3 regions of the Streptomyces sp. NA04227 genome follow, and region 2 is predicted to be linked to each of the others. Evidence: riboswitches for the same ligand, from Rfam matches in the RefSeq annotation. Region 2 holds a riboswitch; each other region holds the start of a gene.

Region 1 (2,310 bases), 1.6 Mb from region 2:
GCAGGACACCCCCTACGGCGTACGGATGATCGTCGGCGATGTGCGCGGCAAGGGCATGGGCGCGGTGGCGACCGTGGCCGTGCTCATCGGCACCTTCCGGGAGGCCGCCGAACAGGAGGTCACCCTGGAGGCGGTGGCCCGCCGCCTGGAACACGCCCTGGCCCGGGAGGCCGCACTGCGCAGCGGCATCGACGGCTTCGAGGACTTCACCACCGCCGTGCTCGCCGAGATCGTGCACGAGGGCCGGGTGGTACGGCTGCTCAACCGGGGGCACCCCGGGCCGCTGCTGCTCGACGGCGACGGCGGGCTGCGCGTCCTCACGGCGGACCGGGCCGCGCTGCCGATCGGCCTGGCCGAGCTCGGCGGCGCGGGCGCCGACCGTGTCCAGGAGATCGACTTCCCGCTCGGCGCCACCCTGCTCTTCCACACCGACGGACTCCTTGAAGCACGCAACGCGGACGGCGTCTTCTACGACCCGGTGTCCCGTCTGGAGGGGCGGGTGTTCCCGGCGCCGGGCGTGCTGCTGGCCACTCTGGTGAAGGAAGTGGTCCGGCACACCGACGGCGGCGCGACGGACGACATGGCGCTGCTCGCGGTGCGGCGCCCGGTCACGGCGCCGCCCGACGACACAGGGGCCGACGACTCCGTGGCGGGGACGCGGAGTGACTTTCGGTGAGTGGGCGATGCCACTGAATAACAACTGACACACCGTCAGGAGATTGTGGGTTTGGGAAGTTGGCGAAAATCGCGTCCAACTCGCCCCATGCGGCACCCTTATGTCCGCAAAATTTCTTGCGCCGACGTCAAGGATCACGGGGAACTCTTGGAATACGGGGTCCGGGTCTATTAACGTTCGATAACGCAGCGCGGTCGTCACAGCCGTCACAAGGGTCGGCTCCGTGCTCATGCGCCTAATCCCGCAAGGGAGCCGGGGAACCACCTTTTTGGGGTGAATCGGTCGCCTTTCCTTCGAGGGGCGACGGTAGGAGACCTTCCTGCTCCGAACCCGTCAGCTAACCCGGTAGGCGAGAAGGAAGGAAAGGAGCACGCCTCCGTGGCGTCCAACGGCCCTGCCACCCGCACCGGTTACTTGCCCAGTGACGAGGACTACGGCTTCGAGGAGCCCCTCCCGCAAGCCGGGGAGTGGAATCCCACCGCCGAGTCCGTCCGCCCGGTACGCGGCAGACACCGCGTCATCAAGCAGCGGGGCGGCCTCGCGCGCAGCTCCACGGTCCTCGGTGTCGGTGTCATCGCCGCCGTGGGCGCGGGCGGCATCGCGACCGCACAGGGCGGCAAGCCCGCGGTGCAGATATCCGTCCCGGACGTCGCGAAGGTCACCGACTCCCTGCCCGAGGCCAAGTCCCTGCCCGGCGTGGGCTCGCTGGTCTCCGGCTCCGAGGAAGCGGCCGCCGACCCGGCCGCCGCGGCCCCGCTGAGCACCGCTGCCCGTGGCGTCTCGCCCGAGGCCGGTGAGAACCTCCGCAACCGCATCCTCCAGCAGGCCGAGCAGCAGGAGGACGCCGCCGCGAGCGCCGCGCAGCAGGCCGCCGAGCAGGCCGCGGCGAAGAAGGCCGCCGAGGAGGCGGCCGAGCAGCAGAGCAAGGCGAAGGCGGAAGCCGACGCCAAGGCCGAGGCCGCCAAGAAGGCGGCCGAGGAGGAGGCCCGCCGCAAGGCCGAGGCCGAGCGCCTGGCCAAGCTGGCCCGCAGCTACTCGCTGCCGACCTCCTCGTACACCCTCACCTCGCACTTCGGCGACGCCGGTTCGATGTGGTCCTCCGGCTACCACACCGGCCTCGACTTCGCCGCCCCGACCGGCACCCCGGTCAAGGCCGTGCACTCCGGCACCGTCAAGGAGGCCGGCTGGTCCGGCGCCTACGGCTACCGCACGGTCCTGGAACTCGAGGACGGCACCGAGATCTGGTACTGCCACCAGTCCTCGATGAGCGTCAGCGTCGGCCAGCAGGTCACCACCGGCGACGTCATCGGCCGCGTCGGCTCGACCGGCAACTCCTCCGGCCCGCACCTGCACGTCGAGGTCCACACCCCGGGCGGCACCGGCATCGACCCGCTGGGCTGGCTCCAGTCCAAGGGACTCAACCCCTGAGACACCCGCTGCGGCGGATGCGCCGAAGCACACGTACACGGCACACGGCACCTCATGGCGTACTCACGCCGTGGGGTGCCGTTGTCGTTGCGGTGCCCCACGGCGCCCGGGGTCACCAATGCCGTTGTCGCGGTGGCCAGTTGGGCGCGGCGTGGTGCGTCGGCGGAGGGGCCGGGGCCGGGGTCGGGGCCGGGGTGCCGGGCGGG
Region 2 (2,310 bases):
GAGCTCCGGGCCGATCTGCTCGATGACCGCGAGGACGGCCTTCTCGACACCCTTGCCGTTGTAGCGGCTGGCGTCCTGGTCGCGGAGCTCCAGGGCCTCGAAGGCGCCGGTGGAGGCGCCGGACGGGACGGCCGCACGGCCGGTGCTGCCGTCGTCGAGGCCGACCTCGACCTCGACGGTGGGGTTGCCTCGGGAGTCCAGGATTTCCCGGGCTACGACGACGTCGATGGACGGCACGAGCATCTCCTTCTGGGATGTGACGTGGGACTGCGGGACGGCCCCTCGGTGGAGGCTGCCCACGCGGCAAGAGCCTAGCCGCAGTGACCCCGGGCGAGGTTCGACGGCCCACACACCGGGACGAAATGGGGGACAAAGGCGGCTGAATGCGGGTGAAGCCGGTGAGTGGTGGGTGAACTCGGCTTTCCTGTGCGGGTGCGGAGTGCGTACGACGCGGGGCACACCCCGGCCGCAAAAGAGCCCCGCCCCGGCGCGTACGGGGGAGAACGCGCGGGGCGGGGCGGTCTGCGAGAGCGGTGACGGTCCGGGCGGACCCAGGGGGGTGAAGCCGCCCGGTCCGGACGGGGTCGCCCTCGCGGGCAGGGTCAGCTCAGGTGGAGCCGCTGACCCGGGTAGATGAGGTCGGCCTCGTCGACGATGTCGTCGTTCAGCTTGAACAGCTTCTGCCAGCCGCCCTTGACCTTGTGCTCGGACGCGATCTCGCTGAGGGTGTCGCCCTTGACGACCTTGTACTCGCCGTCACCCTTGGCGACCTTCTTGCCGGTCGGGGTCTTGACGGTCTCCTGCTTCGCCGGGGCCTTGCGGTCCTCGGTGCGCGAGGAACGCTCCTCGGCGGGCTTGGTCTCCTGCTGCGGGGCGGGCTCGGCGGTGCCGCCACCCTGGTACGGGGTGTTGGACAGGCCCACACCGCAGGACGGCCAGGCGCCCTTGCCCTGGCCCGCGAGGACCTTCTCGGCGACGGCTATCTGCTGCTCCTTGGTGGCCAGGTCGGCGCGCGAGGCGTACTGCGTACCGCCGTAACCGGCCCAGGTGGAGCTGCTGAACTGCAGGCCGCCGTAGTAGCCGTTGCCCGTGTTGATGGACCAGTTGCCGCCGGACTCGCACTGGGCGACCTTGTCCCACTCGGAGGCGGTGGCGGCGGAGGCCGAGCCGGTGGCGACCAGCGGGGCGGCGACCGCGGCGCCGGCGACACCGGCGAGCGTGACGACGCGGGCGGTGCGGTTGAAGAAGGTCGGGCGACGGTGCTTGCCCTTGCCGGAAAGCAGCATGGAGTGATCCCCTCACCGACGCCTGCGAGGTGAGCTGTCGGGTTCGGGCCGATGGGGTGCCCCCGACTCGGACGAGCCGGTGACGAATTTGCCCGGCCGCACGCTTCAGCTGTGCGACTTCACCCCTAGCCGGTTCCCGCGGGCGGGCAGCAGCTCGCTGCCCGGCCGGCACGGGCCCCGGCGCAAACCTTGGGTCCCCCGCTCCTGCCAACGGCGCTTGACGCGACGACTGTTCCCGGCGGACGTCGGCAGGATTCGGCGTGACGACCACAGGGGCCCGCTGTGGCGAGCGGTCACGACCGTAAACATGCGATCGTCGGTTTTCCAAAGACGATCAGGGCTTCTGAGACCCATCTCTCAGTTTCACCAAAACGGACATCAAGGCACTAACTAGCCTTTGCGTGCGTCCGATTCGGACCCAAGAGACAGCGTCTGACCGGGGAGAATGAGGTCCGGATCGCCGCCGACCGTCTGCCGGTTCAGCGCGTACAACTCCGGCCAGCCGCCCTCGATGTCATGTGCACCCGCGATGGCCCAGAGATTGTCCCCGGCCCGGACGGTGTACGAACCCTCCGCACCCGCAGGCGCATCACCCGGGCGCGAGTGACGGCCGGAGCCCCTGCCGGGGTGCTCATCAGGGGTGTCGTCGGGAGCCGGGTCGCCGCGGTGACGGCCGGTGGGGTCTTCGGAGGGGGGGTCGGACGGAGTGTCCGAGGGGGTGCCGGACGGGCTGTCCGGCGGGGTGCCCGAAGGGGCGTCCGAAGGGGCGTCCGAAGGGGCGTCCGAAGGGGCGTCCGAAGGGGCGGGCTTCGGGTTTGAAGTCTCGCCGGTTTCGGGGGAGTTGTTGCCTCCGGGGGTGGTATCGCCCGAGTTATCGGGGTTTGTGGGCTTCGGGGTGGTGGGGGGTGTGGGGCTGGTGGGGTCGTCGGACGGGTCCGTGGAGTCGGACGGGTCGGACGGGTCCGTGGAGTCGGACGGGGCGGGGCTCTCGGTGGGAGTGCCGGGGTCGTCCGTGGGGGTCGCG
Region 3 (2,310 bases), 3.7 Mb from region 2:
GTCATCGTGGACCGTCCCGGCGCGGTGCAGACCCAGCTTTTGATCGGCCGGGTCGGCGCGGACCGCCACGACCGGGTCTGGCCCGCCCAGGTGCTCGGCACCTACTGCCTGGGCGGCACCCTGACCTCCCGGCTGGACCGGGTGCTGCGGGAGGAGAAGGGCTACACCTACGGCGTGCGTGCCTTCAGCCAGGTGCTGCGCTCCGCGCAGGACGGCTCGGGTGCGGCGATGCTCGCCATCTCCGGTTCCGTGGACACCGCCTCCACCGGCCCCGCCCTGGAGGACCTCTGGAAGGTGCTGCGCACCCTCGCGGCGGACGGTCTCACCGACGCGGAGCGCGATGTGGCCGTACAGAACCTGGTCGGTGTCGCCCCGCTGAAGTACGAGACGGCGGGCGCCGTCGCCGGGACGCTCGCCGACCAGGTGGAGCAGGAACTGCCCGACGACTTCCAGGGGCAGCTCTACCAGCAGCTCGCCGCGACGGGCACCGTGGAGTCGACCGCGGCCGTGGTCAACGCCTTCCCGGTCGACCGGCTCGTCACTGTCCTGGTGGGCGACGCGGCCGAGATCGAGGAGCCGGTGCGTGCGCTCGGCATCGGTGAAGTGACGGTGGTCACCGGCCAGTAGGACCGGTCGCCGGTCCGTGGGCCGGCAGCGAACGGCCCCGGTGTCGGCACCGCCACCGGGGCCGTTCGCTGTCTGGTTTCTGGTGAACGCACCGCTATGTCCTGTGTGATGGGCGACAAAAGACCGAATCGGTTTGGTCGCACCACCTCTCCCGCTTAGCGTCCTTCCGGCTGTTCGTCATGTGCGCGCCGCATCCGCGGCACCGGACAGTCATCGCCGAGTCCCCCGAAGGCGCGAGCCGGGGGAGCCGGGGACCCGCCTCCAAGGGCCCTTCGCGGTCCGGGAGTTCAGTTCCTGGGGTGAATCGGCCGCCCTCGCGGGCGTCCGTAGGAGACTTCCTGCTCCGAACCCGTCAGCTAACCCGGTAGGCGAGAGGGAAGGAAGGGACCAGCCACACCCATGGCGATCACCCGTGCCCGCGGGAGACACCGCAGACCGAGCCGCCTCACCAGGACGTCCGCCACCGCGGCCGGTGTCGCCGCACTCACCACCGCCGGGGTGCTCGGCGGTCTCGCGGCACCCGCCGGGGCCGCCGAGGAGTCCGTCGAGCAGAGTGGACTGGCCGGGGCGATAGCCATCGACCGGGTCGGCACCTCTCTCGCCGAGCGGATCGAGGCTCAGGCCGAGGCCCAGGAGGCCGCCGCCGCTGCCGAGGCCGCCAAGAAGAAGGCCGCCGAACTGGCCGAGCGCCGCGCCGAGGAGGCCAAGCGCAAGGCACGCGCCGAGCGGGCTGCCAAGGAGCGCGCGGCACGTGCCGCGGAGCGCCGCCGCCTCAACGCCTTCGTCCTGCCCGTCGAGGGCTCGTACGTCTCCACCTCGTACGGCGCCGGTGGTGGCATGTGGTCCTCCGGCAGCCACACCGGCGTCGACTTCCACGCCGCCTCCGGCACCTCGGTCCGGGCCGTCGGCCGCGGCACCGTCGTCAGCACGGGCTGGGGCGGCGCCTACGGCAACGAGGTGGTGATCCGGATGCACGACGGGACGTACACGCAGTACGGCCACCTGTCCTCGATCGGGGTCGCGGTGGGGCAGTCGGTGACGCCCGGTCAGCAGATCGGACTCGCCGGTGCGACCGGCAACACCACCGGGCCGCACCTGCACTTCGAGGCGCGCACCGGTGAGGACTACGGCTCGGACATCGACCCCGTCGCCTATCTGCGCTCCCACGGCGTGAATCTCTGAGGCGCCGCTCCCGGCCGGGAGCGCACCTCGGTGCGAAATGCCACGAAAGCCCTCGGCCTGCCCGCCGAGGGCTTTTGTGTTGTCCAAAAAATATCCCCGGATTCCCCTTCGCCGTCGGAAATCAAGTCACACTGCAATAGAGTCGTCTAACGCGTGCCGGTGAGCGGCGCGCGCGACAAAGCAGAGTGTTTCGCGCGGATCAATGCGGAGGTCCGGTCATGCGCATTCCCGCGCATTCGGTGTGCACGGCGATCCGGGACGACATCGTCTCGGGGGTCCACGAGCGGGGCGGGCGCCTCACGGAAGAAGTCCTCGCCCGGCGTTACGGGGTCTCCCGGGTGCCGGTGCGCGAGGCCCTGCGCACCCTGGAGGCCGAGGGCTTCGTGCTCACCCGCAGGCACGCCGGGGCCTGTGTCGCCGAGCCGACCGAGCAGGAGGCCGCCGACCTGCTCGACATCCGTACCGCCCTGGAACCGCTCGCCGCAGCCCGCGCCGCCCAGC

The links. Region 2 has a riboswitch for cyclic di-AMP ahead of HUT18_RS12030 (transglycosylase family protein). Riboswitches for the same ligand answer to the same signal wherever they lie in the genome.
Positions count from the first base shown of each region.
Region 1: it holds a riboswitch for cyclic di-AMP, as region 2 does, so the genes downstream of both, HUT18_RS18770 (M23 family metallopeptidase) here and HUT18_RS12030 (transglycosylase family protein) in region 2, are expected to answer to the same signal.
Region 3: it holds a riboswitch for cyclic di-AMP, as region 2 does, so the genes downstream of both, HUT18_RS27805 (M23 family metallopeptidase) here and HUT18_RS12030 (transglycosylase family protein) in region 2, are expected to answer to the same signal.

Region 1 covers NZ_CP054918.1:4,401,950-4,404,259, forward strand. The annotation lists gene HUT18_RS18765 (PP2C family protein-serine/threonine phosphatase) at 1-676, shown strand, start outside; cyclic di-AMP (ydaO/yuaA leader) riboswitch at 899-1,043, shown strand; gene HUT18_RS18770 (M23 family metallopeptidase) at 1,055-2,104, shown strand; gene HUT18_RS18775 (PrsW family glutamic-type intramembrane protease) at 2,217-2,310, opposite strand, start outside.
Region 2 covers NZ_CP054918.1:2,824,513-2,826,822, forward strand. The annotation lists gene eno (phosphopyruvate hydratase) at 1-237, opposite strand, end outside; gene HUT18_RS12030 (transglycosylase family protein) at 603-1,286, opposite strand; cyclic di-AMP (ydaO/yuaA leader) riboswitch at 1,291-1,512, opposite strand; gene HUT18_RS12035 (transglycosylase family protein) at 1,677-2,310, opposite strand, start outside.
Region 3 covers NZ_CP054918.1:6,553,524-6,555,833, forward strand. The annotation lists gene HUT18_RS27800 (pitrilysin family protein) at 1-627, shown strand, start outside; cyclic di-AMP (ydaO/yuaA leader) riboswitch at 832-1,013, shown strand; gene HUT18_RS27805 (M23 family metallopeptidase) at 1,027-1,809, shown strand; gene HUT18_RS27810 (GntR family transcriptional regulator) at 2,028-2,310, shown strand, end outside.